2 linked regions of the Kitasatospora fiedleri genome follow. The protein of the gene in region 1 interacts with the protein of each later gene in a pairwise test. Links are inferred from orthologs where the notes say so. Each region holds a gene or a part of one and is shown in the gene's direction. Other genes may lie near its edges. The genes, in order: mrdA and QMQ26_RS12685.

Region 1 (9,494 bases):
ACTGGCCGTGCTGGCCGGCGGGCTGGTGCTGCCGACCATGTACGTCTTCGGCGTGGTCTTCGGCGGCCTGTGGTGGTGCTCGGTCCACTACGGCCGCAAGATCGACGAGTTCAAGGCCCGGCGGGCCGCCGCCGAGTCGGCCGCCGCCGAGTCCGCCGTCGACGGGGCCGCGGCTCCGGCCTGACCGGCCTGACGTGGGACTGGGCGACGGGGTGCCGACCCGGCCGGGGTAGTGTCGGGGGCACAGTCAGGCACGACCGAACACCTCAGGAGCCGTACCGTGTCCCAGCGCACTCTCGTCCTGCTCAAGCCCGACGCCGTGCAGCGCGGCCTGGCCGGCGAGATCATCAGCCGGATCGAGCGCAAGGCCGGCTGGCGGTTCGCTGCGATGGAGCTTCGCACCTTCGACCGCGCCACCCTGGAGCAGCACTACGCCGAGCACGTCGGCCGCGACTTCTACGAGCCGCTGCTGGGCTTCATGACCTCCGGCCCGTCGATCGCGCTGATCGTCGAGGGCGAGAACGTCGTCCCCGGCATCCGGGCGCTGGCCGGCGCGACCGACCCGCTGGCGGCCGGCGCGGGCACCATCCGCGGCGACTACGCGACCATCACCCGGGAGAACCTGATCCACGCCTCGGACTCCCCGGAGTCGGCCGAGCGCGAGATCAAGATCTTCTTCCCCGCGCACGCGTGAGGATCCGGTAGCGATCCGGTGCTCCGTGCCCCCGCCGGGCATGGAGCGCCGCCCACCGGGAACGAGCAGCTCAGGGGCCGGACGGCGGATCGGGTTGCTCCCTCTGGGCGTTAATCCTCAAATCACGGAACCCTACCCTCCGACACGGCGTCCCAATGCCAGGAGAAGCTGATTCGCCCCCGGAGAATGGGCGGCACGCCGTACCCGCCGCCCGCGCTGACCGGCGTGACTACGATGGACCCAACTCACGGGCACGGAGCGGCTGCTCAGCCGCCGTCAGCCCTCTCGCGGGCCCGCACGGCCGGCCCGCTCCCCGCCCTTGATCCGAACTCGGGAAGGCACTCGACATCCCATGGCGAACAACCTGTCGTTTCTCGGCCGGGACCTGGCGATCGACCTAGGCACCGCGAACACGCTGGTGTACGTCCGGGGCAAGGGCATCGTGCTGAACGAGCCGTCGGTGGTGGCCGTGAACACCAACACCGGCGGAATCCTCGCGGTCGGGGCCGAGGCGAAGAAGATGATCGGCCGGACCCCCGGCAACATCGTCGCGATCCGCCCGCTCAAGGACGGCGTGATCGCCGACTTCGAGATCACCGAGCGGATGCTGCGGTACTTCATCATGAAGATCCACCGCCGCCGCTACCTGGTCCGCCCGCGGGTCGTGGTCTGCGTCCCCTCCGGCATCACCGGCGTCGAGCGCCGCGCCGTGGTCGAGGCCAGCATGCAGGCCGGCGCCCGCCAGGTGCACATCATCGAGGAGCCGATGGCCGCGGCGATCGGCTCCGGCCTGCCCGTGCACGAGCCGACCGGCAACATGGTGGTCGACATCGGCGGCGGCACCACCGAGGTCGCGGTGATCTCGCTCGGCGGGATCGTCACCGCGCAGTCGCTGCGGGTCGCCGGCGACGAGCTGGACAGCGCCATCGTCCAGCACATCAAGAAGGAGTACAGCCTGCTGCTGGGCGAGCGCTCCGCCGAGCAGATCAAGATGTCGATCGGCTCCGCGTTCGGCCTGGAGGGCGAGAAGGACGAGCACGCCGAGATCCGCGGCCGCGACCTGGTCTCCGGCCTGCCGAAGACCGTGGTCATCTCGGCCGCCGAGGTCCGCGAGGCCATCGACGAGCCGGTGAACTCGATCATCGACTCGGTGAAGACCACGCTGGACCAGTGCCCGCCGGAGCTCGCGGGCGACGTGATGGACCGCGGCATCGTGCTCACCGGCGGCGGCGCCCTGCTGCGCGGCCTGGACGAGCGGCTGCGCCGGGAGACCGGCATGCCGGTGCACATCGCGGAGAACCCGCTGGACTCGGTGGCGCTGGGGGCGGGCAAGTGCGTCGAGGAGTTCGAGGCACTGCAGCAGGTCCTGGACGCCCAACCGCGCCGTTGAGCGTCGTCGGGCGTCGTTGAGCGCCACCGAGCGTCGTTGAGCAAGGCAATCCGAACTACACACCGAGCTGAGCCGATGAGCATGCAGCACGAAGGGGCGGCGGCAGCACCGTGAGGGACACCCGAGAGAGCCGACTACTGCTGGTCCTGCTGGTGGTGGTGGCCTTCGCCCTGATCACCGTGGACATCAAGGGCGGCCAGGACTCGCCGCTCGGCGGCGCCCGCCGGGCCGCGGCCTCCGCGCTCGGCCCGGCGGAGAACGCCGCGGCCGGCGCGGTCGACCCGGTCGCCGGCTACATCCGGGCGATCCGCGACGCCGGCACCCACCAGCAGCGGCTCGACCAGATCACCCGGGAGAACACCGAGCTGCGCCAGAGACTGGCCTCCTCGGACGCCGCGGCCGGCCGCACCAAGCAGCTCGACGACCTGCTGCACACGGCCGGCTCCGGCGGCTACACCGTCAAGGCCGCCCAGGTCATCGCGATCGGCGCGGCCCAGGGCTTCTCCTGGACCATCACCATCGACGCCGGCAGCGACGACGGCCTGACCCGCGACATGACCGTGATCGACGGCCAGGGCCTGGTCGGCCGGATCACCACCGTCGCCCCGACCACCGCGACCGTGCTGCTCGCCTCCGACCCCGGCTTCACCGCCGGCGTCCGGCTGGAGGGCGGCGGCGAGATCGGCTTCGCGGCCGGGCAGGGCGCCTCGCCGATGCGGATCGAGCTGCTGAACGGCCGGGCCCAGGTCAAGCCCGGCGACCGGCTGGTCACCTTCGGCTCGCAGAGCGGCCGCCCGTTCGTGCCCGGCGTGCCGGTCGGCACCGTCAAGGAGGTGCAGGCCACGCCGGGCCAGCTGACCAAGACCATCCTGGTCGAGCCGTACGTGCAGTTCACCCGGCTCGACCTGGTCGGCGTGGTGGTCGTCCCGCCGCGCACCGACCCGCGGGACGCCGTGCTGCCGCCGGTGCCCGCCGCCTCCGCCGGCGCCGCGGGCAACCCGCAGGCCCCGATCGCCGCCGCACCGCCGACCACCGGGGGGAACTGATGCCGCGTGTGAACCGGATTCTGCTGTCCGCCGTGCTGCTGGTACTGGCCCTGGTCATCCAGGTCAGCGTCCTCGGCCGGCTCCAACTGCCCGGCGCCACCCCGGACCTGCTGATGCTGGTGGTGGTCGGCCTGGCCCTGGTGTACGGGCCGACCGGCGGCTGCCTGGTCGGCTTCTGCGCCGGCCTGCTGGCCGACCTCGCCCCGCCGTCCGACCACGCGGTCGGCCGGTACGCGCTGGTGCTGTGCCTGGTCGGCTACGGCGCCGGCCTGCTCAAGCCGGAGGGCGGCCGGCAGCGCTCGGCTCTCTCCGCGCTGGGCGTGGTCGCGGTCGCCGCGGTGGTCTCCACCCTGCTGTACGCGACGGTGGGCGCGCTGGTCGGCGACACCGCGGCCCGGCACGTCGGACTGACCGGCCTGGTCTTCAGCGCCCTGCTGTACGACGTACTGCTGGCCCCGTTCACGGTGCCGCTGGTGATGCTGCTGGCCCGCCGCTTCGACGGCGACCGGGTGGTCAACGAGACCGAGCGCGGCGCGGACGGCGGCTCCGGCCTCGGCGCGCTGGCCCGCTACCGGACCACCCGCCAGCCCTCCGCCACCCCCTACAAGAAGAAGCGCGCGCTCGGCCTCGCCAAGCGCCCCTGAGCCGGGACGGAGACCGCGCACGTGAGCAACATCCCCGAGACCGGCCGGACCCGCCGGGTGACGATCCGGCTGGTCGTCCTCCAGGTGCTGGTCCTGTCGCTACTGGCCACCCTCGGCGGCCGGCTGTGGTACCTGCAGATCCGCAACGGCAAGGAGTTCACCGAGAAGGCCCAGGGCAACCACGTCCGCGAGGTGGTGGAGCCCGCCGTCCGCGGCGAGATCCTGGACGCCTCCGGGCGGATTCTGGCCGGCAACGAGACCAAGCTGGTGGTGTCGGTCTCCCGCACCGCGCTGCTCCAGCAGAAGGACCGCGGCAAGGCGGTGCTCTCCCGGCTCGCCGACGTCCTGGGCGTCCCGGCCGCGGACGTGCAGAACAAGGTCCGGCTGTGCGACGCCAAGACGCCGCAGCCCTGCTGGAACGGCTCCCCGTACCAGCCGATCCCGGTCACCCAGCAGGCCACCACCCAGCAGGCGATGCAGATAATGGAGCGCCGCGAGGACTTCCCCGGCGTCACCGCCCAGCCCACCGCGCTGCGCCGCTACACCAACGCGGAGGGCGCCAGCGCCGCCCAGATCCTCGGCTACCTCTCGCCGGTCACCGACGACGAGGTCACCAAGACCGCCGACAAGACCGGCCGGGAGCGCCGCCTGCCCTCCGACCAGATCGGCCGGGCCGGCCTGGAGTCGGTGTACGACGACGACCTGCGCGGCACCACCGGCGTCGACCGGCTGGAGGTCGACAACCTCGGCCGGGTGATCGGCAGCGCCGGCACCACCCCCGCGCAGTCCGGCAACAACCTGGTCACCTCGATCGACGCCCGGGTGCAGAAGGTGGTCGAGGACCAGCTGGCCCAGGCCATGGCCGAGGCCCGCAAGGTGTACGACAAGGAGACCAGCCGCAACTACATCGCCGACTCCGGCGCGGCCGTCGTGATGGACGTGCACACCGGCCGGATCGTGGCGATGGCCAGCGCCCCCACCTACGACCCCAACCTCTGGGTCGGCGGCATCTCCGCCAAGGACTACGAGACGCTGAACAGCAAGGACTCCAACTACCCGCTGATCAACCGGGCCATCCAGGGCCAGTCCGCGCCCGGCTCCACCTTCAAGGTGGTCTCCACCACCGCCGCCGCGCAGGCCGGCTACGACCTCAACGGGCACTACCCGTGCCCGAAGTCGCTGACCATCGGCGGCCGCGAGTTCAAGAACTTCGAGAGCGAGAGCTTCGGCGACATCTCGCTGGAGAAGGCCCTGGAGGTCTCCTGCGACACCGTCTTCTACGGCCTGGCCTACGACCAGTGGATGAAGGACGGCGGCCTCAAGCCCAAGAAGGACGCCCAGGACTGGTTCTTCAAGACCGCCCACGAGTTCGGCCTCGGCGCCAAGACCGGCGTCGACCTGCCCGGCGAGGTGGCCGGCCGGGTCCCCGACCGGCAGTGGAAGCAGTCCTACTACGACGCGATGAAGGACTCCTGGTGCCAGCAGGCGGCCAAGGGCGGCCACGAGTACGCCGACGAGATCGCCCGCGAGAACTGCGCCGACGGCAACCAGATGCGCGCCGGTGACATGGTCAACTTCGCCATCGGCCAGGGCGACACCCTGGTCACCCCGCTCCAGATGGCCCGGATCTACTCGGCGCTCGCCAACGGCGGCACCCTGTACCGGCCCACCATCGGCAAGGCCGTGGTCAGCCCCGACGGCACCCTCGTGCGCGACATCGCCCCGCACGAGGACGGCAAGATCCCGGCCCAGGGCAAGCTGCTGGAGTACATCGACCAGGCCACCGCCGGCGTCGTCACCTCCGGCACCGCCGCCTGGAAGTTCACCGGCTCCGGCTGGCCGCAGGGCAAGATCGAGCTGCACGCCAAGACCGGCACCGCCGAGGTCGCCGGCAAGCAGACCACCTCCTGGCTGACCACCTACAGCAACGACTACGCGGTGGTCATGACGATCAGTCAGGGCGGCACCGGCTCCGGCGGCTCCGGCGACTCGGTGCGCCGGATCTACCAGGCGCTGTACGGCGTCGACGACAAGGGCGCCATCGACAACTCCAAGGCGCTGCTGCCCAAGCCGCAGGCCGAACTGCCCAAGTTCAACCCGGACGGCACCGCGATCGTCCCCACCGCCTTCAGCTACGAACCCGGCGCCACCTTCCTGGACCCGGCCCCGCCGGCCCGGGCCGGCCAGGTGTCCGGCGTGCTGCTCGCCGCCGTCGAACCCACCCGCGGCGGCGGGTACGGAAGGGGCCGGGCATGACCTCGTACGACTCCTACCGGACGGTCCGGCTCTCGCCCCGGCGCTCCTCGCTGGGCCGGGCGCTGGCCAAGGACTCCCCGCTGCGGCGGCTCGACTGGATCATGATCCTGGCGGCGCTGGCGCTCTCCGTGATCGGCTCGCTGCTGGTCTGGTCCGCCACCCGCGGCCGCGACCAGCTCACCCACGGCGACCCGCAGTACTTCCTGTACCGGCACCTGACCAACCTGGCGATCGGCATCGGCCTGTGCGTGGCGGTGATCCTGCTCGGCACCCGCCGGCTGCGCACCGCGGCGCCGTTCATCTACCTGGCCGTGGTGCTGATGCTGTTCGCGGTGCTCAGCCCGCTCGGCTCGACCATCAACGGCGCGCACTCCTGGATCCAGTTCGGCGGCGGCTTCTCCATCCAGCCCGCCGAGTTCGCCAAACTGGCGATCGTGCTGGGCATGGCCGTGGTGCTCTCCTCCCGGGTCGACAGCGGCGAGCGGGAGTTCCCGCCCACCCGCAGCGTGCTGCAGTCGCTGGCGGTGGCCGGCTTCCCGATGGCCGTGGTCATGCTGATGCCGGACCTCGGCTCGGTGATGGTGATGGTGGTCACCATGCTCGGCGTGCTGCTGGCCTCCGGCGCCGCCAACCGCTGGGTGGTCGGCCTGCTGGCCGGCGGCACCGCCGGGGCGCTGGCGATCTGGAAGCTCGGCATCCTCAGCCAGTACCAGATCGACCGCTTCGCGGCCTTCGCCAACCCGGCGCTCGACCCGGCCGGCGTCGGCTACAACACCGCGCAGGCCAGGATCGCGATCGGCTCCGGCGGCCCGACCGGCATGGGCCTGTTCCACGGCACCCAGACCATAGGGCAGTTCGTCCCCGAGCAGCAGACCGACTTCGTGTTCAGCGTGGCCGGCGAGGAACTCGGCTTCGCCGGCGGCCTGCTGATGCTCGGCCTGCTCGGCGTCATCCTGTGGCGCGCCTGCCGGATAGCGCGCCACGCCAGCGACCTGTACGGGACGATCCTGGCGGCCGGCGCGGTCACCTGGTTCGCCTTCCAGGCGTTCGAGAACATCGGCATGAACCTCGGCATCATGCCGGTCGCGGGCATCCCGCTGCCGTTCGTCTCCTACGGCGGCTCCTCGATGTTCGCGGTCTGGATCGCGATCGGACTGCTGCAGTCGGTGCGCTCCCAGCGGCCGATAGGGGTCTGACCCCTCCACCGCGTGGAAACAGTGACCCCCGGGGCTCGGCTACCCTGAAGGGTCACTGCTTTTTCTGCCGTAAAGGTCCTTGCGCATGACTGTCGAATCGGTCTTCCCACGCCTGGAGGCCCTCCTCCCGCACGTCCAGAAGCCGATCCAGTACGTCGGTGGCGAGCTCAACTCGACCGTCAAGGACTGGGACGCCTGCGACGTCCGCTGGGCGCTGATGTACCCCGACGCCTACGAGGTCGGCCTGCCCAACCAGGGCACCATGATCCTCTACGAGGTGCTGAACGAGCGCGAGGGCGTCCTCGCCGAGCGCAGCTACAGCGTCTGGCCGGACCTGGAAGCGCTGATGCGCGAGCACGGCGTCCCGCAGTTCACGGTCGACGCGCACCGCCCGATCAAGGCGTTCGACGTGTTCGGCCTGTCGTTCTCCACCGAGCTCGGCTACACCAACATGCTGACCGCGCTCGACCTGGCCGGCATCCCGCTGAACGCCGCCGACCGCACGATGGACGACCCGGTCGTGCTCGCGGGCGGCCACGCCGCGTTCAACCCCGAGCCGATCGCCGAGTTCATCGACGCGGCCGTGATCGGCGACGGCGAGCAGGCCGTGCTCGACATCACGGACATCGTCCGGGCCTGGAAGGCCGAGGGCCGCCCCGGCGGTCGGGACGAGCTGCTGCTGCGCCTGGCGAAGACCGGTGGGGTGTACATCCCGCGGTTCTACGACGTCGAGTACCTGCCCGACGGCCGGATCGCCCGCGTCGTCCCGAACCGCCCCGGCGTGCCGTGGCGGGTCTCCAAGCACACCGTGATGGACCTCGACGAGTGGCCCTACCCCAAGCAGCCGCTCGTCCCGCTCGCCGAGACCGTGCACGAGCGGATGTCGGTGGAGATCTTCCGCGGCTGCACCCGCGGCTGCCGCTTCTGCCAGGCCGGCATGATCACGCGCCCCGTGCGGGAGCGAAGCATCACCGGCATCGGCGAGATGGTCGAGCGCGGGCTGAAGGCCACCGGCTTCGAGGAGGTCGGCCTGCTCTCGCTCTCCTCCGCGGACCACTCCGAGATCGCCGACGTCACCAAGGGCCTGGCCGACCGCTACGCCGAGGACAAGATCGGCCTCTCGCTGCCCTCCACCCGGGTCGACGCCTTCAACATCGACCTGGCCAACGAGCTCTCCCGCAACGGCCGCCGCTCCGGCCTCACTTTCGCCCCCGAGGGCGGCTCCGAGCGCATCCGCAAGGTCATCAACAAGATGGTGTCCGAGGAGGACCTCATCAACACGGTGGCCACCGCGTACGGCAACGGCTGGCGCCAGGTGAAGCTGTACTTCATGTGCGGCCTGCCCACCGAGACCGACGAGGACGTGCTGCAGATCGGCGAGATGGCGAAGAACGTCATCGCCAAGGGCCGCGAGGTCACCGGCACCAACGACATCCGCTGCACCGTCTCGATCGGCGGCTTCGTCCCCAAGCCGCACACCCCGTTCCAGTGGGCCCCGCAGCTGTCCGCCGAGGCCACCGACGCGCGGCTGACCAAGCTGCGCGACTCGATCCGCGGCGACCGCAAGTTCGGCAAGAACATCGGCTTCCGCTACCACGACGGCAAGCCCGGCATCATCGAGGGCCTGCTCTCCCGCGGCGACCGCCGGATCGGCGCCGTCATCCGGGCCGTCTACGAGGACGGCGGCCGCTTCGACGGCTGGCGCGAGCACTTCTCCTACGACCGCTGGATCGCCTCCGCCGAGAAGGGCCTGGCCGGCACCGGCGTCGACGTGGACTGGTACACCACCCGCGAGCGCGGCTACGAGGAGGTGCTGCCCTGGGACCACCTGGACAGCGGCCTCGACAAGGACTGGCTCTGGGAGGACTGGCAGGACGCGCTGGAGGAGGTCGAGGTCGAGGACTGCCGCTGGACCCCGTGCTTCGACTGCGGAGTCTGCCCGCAGATGGACACCCACATCCAGGTCGGCCCCACCGGCAAGAAGCTGCTGCCGCTGACGGTCGTCAACAGCTGACGCGGCCTCACCCCCGGCCCCCGCCACGACCCCGTGGCGGGGGCCCTTTGCCCGGGTATGACCATCGGCTGATCGGGCGACGGGGGAGTGACGATGGCTCAGCAGGGCGGGGGCTGCCTGGTCGCGTTGGTGCGGCTGGTGGTGGTGGCGGTGGTGGTGCCGCTGCGGCTGCTGTGGGAACTCGTGGCGCTGGTCGCCCGCGGGGCCGGATGGCTGGTCGACAGGGTGTTGCTATGGCCGCTGCGCCTGCTCTG
Region 2 (9,597 bases), 150 kb from region 1 along the record:
GCGCGAGGCCGTCGAAGTGCGCGGTGTCGTACCGGGCGTCGGGGCGCAGCGGGCCGGTGTGGCGGCGCAGCAGGTGGGCGTACGGGAGGTCTTCGAGGCGCACGGGTCAGCTCCGTTTCGCGGACAGGGTGAGGCCGACGGCGACGGCGAGCGCCACCAGGAGCCCGGCGACCAGCACGCCGGACTCCCCCGCCAGCGTCGCAGCCAGCACCGACAGCGCGGCCACCGGCAGGACCGCCTGGGCGGCGCCCCGCTTGTGGTGGCGGGCGTGCAGCGCCCAGACGGTGAACAGGAACAGCGCGGTGGGGACGGTCACGGCGGCGGTCGCGGCCCGCTCCGAGACGTGCGCGGCGCCCACCGCGTGCTCGACCGCGACCTCCAGGCCCGCGCCGACCGCGGCGGCCGAGGCGAAGATCAGGTAGTGGCCGTAGCCCCAGGGCAGCGCCTGCCGGTTGTCGCGCAGGTGGTCGTGGCTGTCGTCGGCGAAGTAGATCCACCAGGCGCCGAAGCAGATCAGCAGGCCGCCGGCCGCGATCGGCAGCAGTTCGGCGATCGCCTCGTGCTCGTCCAGGGCGGTCTGGATGGCGACGGTGGCGGCGGCGACCGTCTCGCCGAGCACGATGATGGTGAACAGGCCGTAGCGCTCCACGATGTGGTGCCGGTGCCAGGGCGTCTGCCGGTCCTTCTCGGCCCAGACCGGGACGGCGAGTTCGACCAGCACGCCGAGCGGGAACAGCGGGCCCTGGACGCCGTGCGGCAGGAACAGCAGCACCACCCAGAACACCTGGACGAGGGTGATCCCGGCCGCGTAGCGCAGCGCGCAGGTGCGGGCCGGCCCGCTCTCGCCGCGGGCGGCGCGCAGCCACTGGGTGACCATGGCCAGCCGCATCAGCACGTACCCGGCCACGCCGAGCGTCAGGTCCCGGTCCTCGAAGATCCGCGGGACGCCGGCCGCGAGCACCAGCACGCCGGTGATCTGCACCAGGGTGGTGAGCCGGTAGGGCACGTCGTCGACGTCGTACGCGGAGGCGAACCAGGTGAAGTTCATCCAGGCCCACCAGACCGCGAAGAAGGACATGGTGAACCCGGTGAGTGCGGTGCCGAGGTGGCCCCCGGCCAGGGCGTGGGCGAGTTCGCGGCCGGCCTGGGCGATGGCGACCACGAAGCACAGGTCGAAGAACAACTCGAGCGGGGTGGAGGCCCGGTGGGACTCGCCCCGGTCGCGGGCCAGCATCCGGCGGACCGGGCGGTAGGGGTCGGGGGCGGAGCTCATGGCGCTGCCTTCGCGGTGGGCCGCGCGGCAGGGGGCGGGCGCGGCAGGGGAGTTGGACACCGGCGATCCTGGCAGCCCGGGCCGGGCGGCGCACGCACCGTGCGCGGCACGCGGATTGTCGGGATTCCATCCGATCCGACGAGTCGTCACGCGGAGTTGACGCCGCAGTGCGCGATCCGAGTGACAGCTTGGCCCATTTCAGCGCGTGTTGCGCCGATTGCCCCTTCTGTCCGAATTAGACCGATAGATTCCTCTGCGGATGGACGGACGACGAGGGCGCTTCGCGGGCAACGCGGAAGGTCAAGGACGAGGGTGGAACGCGGGACCGGCTCCCGCGCTCCGCAGGACCCGAACTCCTCGTGATCACCGCGCTGCCCGACAGCGCCGCCCGCCGCACCGCACCGCCCCGCACTGGACCACGGGACCAACGTCCCGCCGGACCGGGCCCTTCCCCTCCCGCCCCCGGCCCGCCCCCGACGTAGCGTTCGAGGAGGAGAACCCACCCGCCCACGCAGAGGGGAGCGCCGCCATGCACCGCACCGACCCGCCCCGCGCCGTCGAACTGGCCACCCCGGACGGCGACTGGATCGCCGTCTGCGACGCTCGCGAACTGGAGCCCGACTCCGGCACCGCCGTCCTGCTGCCCGGCGGCGACCAGGCCGCCGTCTTCCGCACCCCGGCCGGCGAACTGCTGGCGGTCGGCAACCGCGACCCGTTCGCCGACTCCTGGTCCATCGCCGACGGCATCACCGGCAGCGTCGACGGCACCCCCACCGTCTCCACCCCCCTCCACCAACGCCTGTTCGACCTGCGCACCGGCACCTGCCTGGACGACCCCTCCCGCGCCCTCCCCGTCTGGCCGGCCCGCCTGCGCCCCACCACCTGACCACCGGCCGGGCCCGACCGGCGCCGCACCCGGCGCCCCGGAGGCCCGGGAGGGGTTCCGGCCGTGCGGCATTCCGTGCGGCATTGGGCCTAGCTCCGTTGGCCCGGGGGCGGGTGGGCGCGGTGTGATGACCGCATGCGCACAGTCGGGCACCGAGGGCAGCGGGGGGCGTCGTGAACTGGGTCGATGTGGTGATCATGGTCGGCACGCTGGTGGGGACCGCGGCGGGGATGCTGCTGGTGCAGAGGTACGCGCCCGTTCCGGCGCGGGAGAACTGCAACGACGTGGCGGGGTTCATCTTCGCCGCGGTCGGCGCGTTCTACGCGGTGCTGGTGGCGTTCGTGGTGATCGTGGTGTGGGAGAACGCCTCGACCGCGAAGGCGACCACCTTCGACGAGGCGGACGAGTTGGCCGGGGTGTACTGGATGTCCCGGCAGATGCCGCTGCCCGAGGGCGCGGTGCTGGAGGGCCTGACGCTCAGCTACGCGCACGCGGTGGTGGACACCGAGTGGCGCGAGATGAACGAGCACCACAGCGACCCGGCGGCGACCGCGCTGATGTACCGGATTCGCGACACCGCGCTGTCCTTCGAGCCGAACGGGGACCAGCAGACGGTGATCTACGAGAACCTGGTGCAGCACGTGGACGGCCTGGCCAGCAAGCGCCGGGCGCGGCTGAACCTGATCGCGGACTGCGTGCCGCCGCTGCTGTGGGCGGCGCTGATCGCGGGCGCGGTGGTCACCATCGCCTTCACCTTCCTGTTCGGCCTCTCCAACACCTGGGCGCACCTGGTGATGGTGCTCAGCCTGGCCGGGCTGATCGCGCTGTCGCTGGTGGCGATCAAGGAGATGAACTACCCGTTCGACGGGGCGAACGCGGTGAAGCCGACCGCCTTCCAGGTGTTCCTGAACCGGCTGCCGCCGCCGCGCTGAGCGACGCCGGGTGACCGCGCCGTCACGATTTCGGCGGGCGGCCCGGGGCGTGTAGTGTTCTCGGGGTCAGCAGGCGCCGCTAGCTCAGTTGGTTAGAGCAGCTGACTCTTAATCAGCGGGTCCGGGGTTCGAGTCCCTGGCGGCGCACCGACGGTCGAGAGCCTCCCTCCGGGGAGGCTCTCGGCGTTCCGGGGCCCGGTCGGCCCGGGTCCGCCCGGCCCGGGAAGCCGGTTTTCGCCGCAGGTCGGGGAGCGTGTAGTGTTCTCCACGTCAGCACGCGCCGCTAGCTCAGTTGGTTAGAGCAGCTGACTCTTAATCAGCGGGTCCGGGGTTCGAGTCCCTGGCGGCGCACCGACGGTCCGAAGGCCCCTCGCGAGAGCGAGGGGCCTTCGGCGTTTTTCCGGCCGCTCCCGCCGCGTCCCATGTCCCCGGCCCGACGCGCTCGTTGAGAAGGGGGAGAAGAGGAAGCTAAGGGGTATTTAAAGATCGTCTTAGGAGAAATGGGACATAGGTCCCTAACATCTGACAAGTCGATCAGTCAGGCTGGCGAGGTTCACGCCGTCGCCCGAGCGAGCAGCCCGTCCGGGGCCTGCGGGAAGGTCTCCGTTGCCTCGAAAGCCCCGTGAGCGCAGTGAGCGGAAGAAGCGCACCGGCTGGCGCCGCCTGATACCCACCTGGCGGATCACCCTGCTCGGGCTGGCCGCGTCCGTGCTGCTGGGGGTCGGGCTGTTCGCCCTGGGCGTCGCCCTGGTGAAGGTGCCGGACGCGCACGCGGCCGCCACCGCCCAGTCCAACACCTGGCTGTACGCGGACGGCTCGGTGCTGGCCCGCACCGGCCAGACCAACCGGCAGAACGTCTCGCTGGACAAGGTCTCCCCCGAGGCGCAGCACGCCGCGCTGGCCGCCGAGGACCGCAACTTCTACGCGGAGGGCGCGGTCAACTTCAAGGGCATGGCCCGGGCCGCGTTCAACACCGCCTCCGGCGGCGCCACCCAGGGCGGCTCGACGATCACCCAGCAGTACGTGAAGAACGCCTACCTGAACCAGAAGCAGACCGTCAGCCGCAAGGTGAAGGAGGTGTTCATCGCGATCAAGGTGGACGCCACCCAGAGCAAGGACGAGATCCTCTCCTCCTACCTGAACACCTCGTACTACGGGCGCGGCGCGTACGGCGTCCAGGCCGCCGCGCAGGCGTACTTCGGGGTGGACGCGAGCCGGCTGACCGCCGCGCAGGGCGCCTACCTGGCGACGCTGCTGAACGCGCCGAGCGCCTTCGACGTCTCCTCGGCCAGCGAGGCCGGCAAGGAGAAGGCCATGGCGCGCTGGAACTACGTGCTGGACGGCATGGTGGCGAAGAAGTGGCTGGGCGCCGAGGAGCGGCAGCACACCGCGTTCCCGGAGGTGCTGGCCCCCAAGTCGGCGCCGGGCCTGTCCGGGCAGGCGGGCTACCTGGTGGCCGCCGCCACCTCGTACCTCACCGACCGCGGCATCGTCTCGGACGCGCAGCTCGCCCAGGGCGGGTACACCATCACGCTGACCGTCGACCCGAAGAAGCAGCAGCAGCTGCAGGACTCGGTGCAGAGCCAGCTGACCGACAACCTCAAGCCGGACAGCCGCAAGGTGGACGCGGCGGCCCAGGCGGGCGCGGTCTCGGTCGACCCGGCGACCGGCCAGGTGCTGGCGCTGTACGGCGGCGCGGACGCCACCAAGCACTGGATCGACAACGCCACCCGCACCGACTACCAGGCGGGCTCGACCTTCAAGGCGATCGCGCTGGCCGCCGCCCTGGACTCCGGGGCGCGCACCCAGTCCGGCGAGCGGATCACCGCCGACACCGTGTACGACGGCACCAACCGACGGGCGGTGCGCGGCGCCAAGGGCACCCCGTACGCGCCGCCGAACGAGGGCGAGCACTCGTACGGGCAGATCTCGCTCCAGCAGGCCACCGACTGGTCGGTGAACTCGGTGTTCGCGCAGCTCGCCCAGGACACCGGGCTGGAGAAGGTCCGCGCCACCGCGGTGGCGCTCGGCCTGCCCGCCGACACGCCGGGCCTCAAGGCCGTCCCGTCGATCCCGCTGGGCGCGGCCACCCCGAGCGTGCTGGAGCTGGCCGGGGTGTACGCCGCCCTGGACAACGACGGGCAGCAGATCACCCCGTGGTTGGTGAAGGGCCTGGAGCTGGGCGGCGGGCAGATCGCGCTGCCCGCGCACGACGCCACCCGGGCGATCTCCAAGGACGCCGCCCGGGCCACCACCGCGATCCTCCGGGGCGTCATCGAGGACCAGGGCGGCACCGGCTACCGGGCCGCCGCGCTGAACCGCCCGGCGGCCGGCAAGACCGGCACCACCGACGACTCGAAGTCGGTCTGGTTCGCCGGGTACACCCCGGAGCTGGTCACCGTGGTCGGCCTGTTCGGGCAGGAGCCGGGCACCGGCAAGCAGGTCAGCCTGGACGGCGTCGGCGGCACCGGCAGCGCGGCGGGCGGCAAGTACCCGGCGCAGGTCTGGACGGCGTACATGAAGGCGGCGCTGGCCGGCCAGCCGGTCGGCGACTTCGCCGGGCCGACCCGCTCCCCGGCCGCGAGCGCCCCCACCTCGGGCCCGACCGGCTCGGCCTCCCCCAGCCAGAGCCCGACCGCGCCGGAGGACGGCGCCGGCGGCACGCCCTCGCCGTCCGCCGGGGACGACCGGCCGACCCGCTCCCCGTCCGCCCGCCCCAGCGGCAGCGCCAGCACCGGCGCGGGCGCGGGCACCGGCGGGGAGGGCGGGCGGCCGACCCGCTCGCCGTCCGCCCGGCCCAGCGGCGGGGCCGACCGCAGCCCGTCCGCGAGCACCGCGCCGGGGCTCGGCGGGGCCGGGGGCCTGCTCGGCGATCAGGACCAACCGGCGGAGTAACGCCTTACGGCGGAGGGGTCCGGGCTGGCAGAATGCGGCGATGCGCAGCAGCTCGGACCCCTCCGCCGTTCCCGTCGACACCCCGGCGGCCCCCGCCCGGACCCTGGCAGCCCCGACCCCGACCCCGGCGCGGCGGGCGGCTTCGCTGGGGCTGGGGCTCGCGCTGGTGTCGGCGTTCGCGTTCGGCGGGTCGGGGACGGCGGCCAAGCCGCTGATCGAGGCCGGGCTCTCCCCGCGCACACCGTCTGGCTGCGGGTGGCCGGGGCGGCGCTAGTGCTGCTGCCGGTGGCCTGGCGGCACCGGGAGGCGGTGCTGCGGCGGCCCGGGGTGCTGCTCGGGTTCGGGCTGCTGGCCGTCGCGGGGGTGCAGGCGTGCTACTTCGCGGCGATCTCGCGGATTCCGGTGGGCGTGGCGCTGCTGATCGAGTACCTGGGGCCGCCGCTGCTGATCGCCTACGTCCGGCTGGTGCAGCGGCGGCCGGTCTCGCGGCGGGCGACGGCCGGGGCGGGCGTCGCGGTGGCGGGGCTGGCCTGCGTGGTGGAGGTGTGGAACGGCCTCTCCTTCGACCCGCTGGGCGTGCTGTTCGCGCTCGGCGCGGCCTGCTGCCAGGTCGGCTACTTCGTGCTCGCCGACGCCGGGCGGCGCGGGGAGCGCCCGATCGACCCGCTGGCGGTCTCGGCGCACGGGCTGCTGATCGGTGCCGTGCTGCTGACCGCCCTCACCCGGCCCTGGGAGGCGGACTGGTCGCTGCTGGGCCACTCGGTGGCCATGAACGGGCACCGGCTGCCCGCGCTCGTCCCGGCCCTGTGGATGGTGCTGGTGGCCACCGTCCTGGCGTACCTGACCGGGGTGGTCTCCGTGCAGCACCTCTCCCCGCCGGTCGCGGGCGTGGTCGCCAACCTGGAGGCGGTGGTGGCCACCGTGCTGGCCTGGGTGCTGCTCGGCGAGCACCTCGGTGCCCCGCAGCTCGCGGGCGGCGCCCTCGTCCTGGCGGGCGCGTTCGCCGCGCAGTCGGCGAGCCGGGGCTGAGGCGGCGTCAGGCGCCGGGCGTCGGGCGTCAGGCTTCGGGGCAGGAAGCCCGGCGTCAGGCCGGCAGGGTCTGGCGGTGGGCGGCCAGGGCGGGGGCGGTGGTGGTGGCGAGGAACTCGGTGATCCGGTACTCGGCGACCCCGGCGGGGACGAACGGGTCGGTGGCGGCGATCGCCTCGACCGCGGCGCGGTCGGGGGCGACGGCCAGGATGACGCCGCCGTCGCGCGGGACCTTGCGGCCGGAGGCGAGGAAGGCGCCGTCCGCGTAGTGCCGCTCCAGCCAGGCGACGTGGGCGGGCAGCAGGGCGTCGACGCGCTCCAGCGGGGCGGTGTAGGTCAGTTCGAGGATGAACACGTGATCATCGTACGCCGGGCCCGGGCGGGCCGGGCCGGATGCGCGGGCGTCGGCGCGCAGTGGGGCCCGGCGGCCCTCGGCTCGACGGCCGGGCTCAGCGGCCGGTCCAGCCGAACCAGGTGAAGTGGCCGAGCGGCCAGACCACCGCGCTGGTGGGGCCGACCAGGTCCGCGACGGGGACGGCGCCGCCGTCCGGTCCGTCGCGGTGGTAGCGGGAGTCGGCGGAGTCGCTGCGGTGGTCGCCCTCGACCCAGACGTGGTCGGCGGGGACGGTCACCGGGCCGAAGTCGAGGCCGGAGCAGGAGTCGTCGCCGGGGTGCAGGTAGGGCTCGGTGACGGTCTTCCCGTCGACGGTGAGGGTGCTGCCCTGGCAGGAGACGGTCTGGCCGCCGGTGGCGATGACCCGCTTGACCAGGTAGTCGTCGCCGGGCGGGAGCAGGCCGACGGTGCTGAGGCCGGAGTGCACGGCGCGGGTGAAGGCGTTGCCGCTCGCGGGGACGGGCGGCAGCCAGCCGCCCGGGTCCTTGAACACCACGGGCTCGCCGGGCTCGGGCTTCCACCCGGTGAGGGTGGCGAACTTGTTGACGGCGACCCGGTCGCCGACCTGGAGGGTGTTCTCCATCGAGCCGGACGGGATGGAGAACATCTGGAACAGGCAGGTCTTGATCAGCACGGCGACGACCAGGCCGATCACGATCATCACGGGCAGTTCCACGTACCAGGGCCGCCGCCTGCGCGGACTCCGTTCCTGGGTGGGCCCCTCGGTCACCGCCACCGACACCGACACCGCCTCCTTGGCAAGGACAGCACGCTAACCCGAGCCGGGGGCAGGGCGAAATCCGGCCCTTACCCCGAGCCGACACCCCGCCCCGGCGCGACGGCGGCTCAGGACTCGTTGGCGATGGCCTCGTGGTGGCGGATCACCTCGGCGATGATGAAGGTGAGGAACTTCTCGGCGAACACCGGGTCGAGGTTGGCGCTGAGGGCGAGTTCGCGCAGCCGCTTGATCTGGCGGCGCTCGCGGGCCGGGTCGGCGGGCGGCAGCTGGTGCTCGGCCTTGAGGCGGCCGACCTGCTGGGTGGCCTTGAAGCGCTCGGCCAGCATGTGGACGACGGCGGCGTCGATGTTGTCGATGGACTCGCGCAGGCGGGTCAGCTCGGCCCGCACGGCGTCGTCGATCCCCGCCGGGGAGGGGGTGGGCTGGTCCGTCATGTGGGGTGGCTCCGATGCGGGATTACGGGTGGGCGCTCGGGCGCGGCGAACGGCCAATCTAACAGGGCGGGCCGGGCCGGTCCGCCCGGATGTCCTGCGCGTTCCGGCATGTGGGACGGCATGTGGGACGGCGTGCGGGACGGCGTGCGGGACGGTGTGGAGGACGGCCGGCGGGGCGGTGCCGGAGCGGTGGCGCGGCGGCGCTCGGACCGGGTGGCCGACTCCGCGCGGCGTTCGCCCGCCGAGGGGCGGTGCGGGCCGTAGGCTGGGCGGGCCCCGGCCGGAAGTCCGGTCGCGGGCGCAGCAGTTCGACCGCTGTCCTGATCTCATGGGAGGTACCTGATCGTGGCGACGACCCGCACCGCGCACACCGAGTGGGAGGGCAACCTGCTCGACGGCAAGGGCCTGGTGACCTTCGACTCCTCCGGCGTCGGCGAGTTCCCGGTGTCCTGGCCGTCCCGGGCCGAGGGCGCGAACGGGAAGACCAGCCCGGAGGAGCTGATCGCGGGCGCGCACTCGGCGTGCTTCTCGATGGCGCTCTCGCACGGCCTGACCGGCGCCGGCACCCCGCCCACCAGGCTGGAGACCAAGGCGGACGTGACCTTCCAGCCGGGCACCGGCATCACCGGCATCCACCTGACCGTGGTGGGCACCGTCCCGGGCCTGGACGAGGCGGGCTTCGTGAAGGCCGCCGAGGACGCGAAGGCCAACTGCCCGGTGAGCCAGGCCCTGTCCGGCACCACCATCACGCTCTCCGCGAGCCTGGGCTGACCCCGGGGCGGGCCCGCCGGCCCGCCCCCCGCCCGTGCTCGCGCCCCGCACACGGCGCGTGAGCGCGGGCGCACTCCCCGCAATCCGTCCTCGCCGCGGCGGTGCCGGGCCCGGCGCGCTCCGGCCGGGGCCCGGGTGGCTCGTACAGAATGTAACGGGCATGTGCGGACAACCGTCACCAATCACCCTGGCGGCGGTCGCGGACAGTGACGCCTGCGGCCTATGATCGGCAGACGTGGCCCGA

What was found.
Region 2: the proteins of mrdA (region 1) and QMQ26_RS12685 interact in binary tests that used the Escherichia coli proteins (3 or more experiments, as listed by UniProt). The link is inferred for Kitasatospora fiedleri from one-to-one orthologs.

Annotation. Positions count from the first base shown.
Region 1 is NZ_OX419519.1:2,579,408-2,588,901, reverse strand. The notes cover bases 3,487-6,412. They hold mrdA (penicillin-binding protein 2), read left to right. Parts: upstream 3,487-3,795; coding sequence 3,796-6,030; downstream 6,031-6,412. Other genes in these bases: rodA (rod shape-determining protein RodA), read left to right, coding at 6,027-6,412; mreD (rod shape-determining protein MreD), read left to right, coding at 3,487-3,774. Also shown: QMQ26_RS12075 (DUF4233 domain-containing protein), read left to right, coding at 1-184; ndk (nucleoside-diphosphate kinase), read left to right, coding at 281-694; QMQ26_RS12065 (rod shape-determining protein), read left to right, coding at 1,059-2,084; rod shape-determining protein MreC, read left to right, coding at 2,195-3,130; more of mreD, read left to right, coding at 3,130-3,486; more of rodA, read left to right, coding at 6,413-7,226; QMQ26_RS12040 (TIGR03960 family B12-binding radical SAM protein), read left to right, coding at 7,312-9,240; QMQ26_RS12035 (hypothetical protein), read left to right, coding at 9,334-9,494. UniProt on the Escherichia coli protein: Catalyzes cross-linking of the peptidoglycan cell wall. Responsible for the determination of the rod shape of the cell. Is probably required for lateral peptidoglycan synthesis and maintenance of the correct diameter during lateral and centripetal growth.
Region 2 is NZ_OX419519.1:2,728,108-2,737,704, forward strand. The notes cover bases 3,313-6,341. They hold QMQ26_RS12685 (transglycosylase domain-containing protein), read left to right. Parts: upstream 3,313-3,697; coding sequence 3,698-5,986; downstream 5,987-6,341. Also shown: QMQ26_RS12655 (pentapeptide repeat-containing protein), read right to left, coding at 1-103; QMQ26_RS12660 (low temperature requirement protein A), read right to left, coding at 107-1,273; QMQ26_RS12665 (nitrite reductase (NAD(P)H) small subunit), read left to right, coding at 1,803-2,159; QMQ26_RS12670 (bestrophin-like domain), read left to right, coding at 2,333-3,091; QMQ26_RS12695 (YciI family protein), read right to left, coding at 7,071-7,370; lepB (signal peptidase I), read right to left, coding at 7,465-8,151; QMQ26_RS12705 (chorismate mutase), read right to left, coding at 8,256-8,582; QMQ26_RS12710 (OsmC family protein), read left to right, coding at 8,928-9,353. UniProt on the Escherichia coli protein: Cell wall formation. Synthesis of cross-linked peptidoglycan from the lipid intermediates.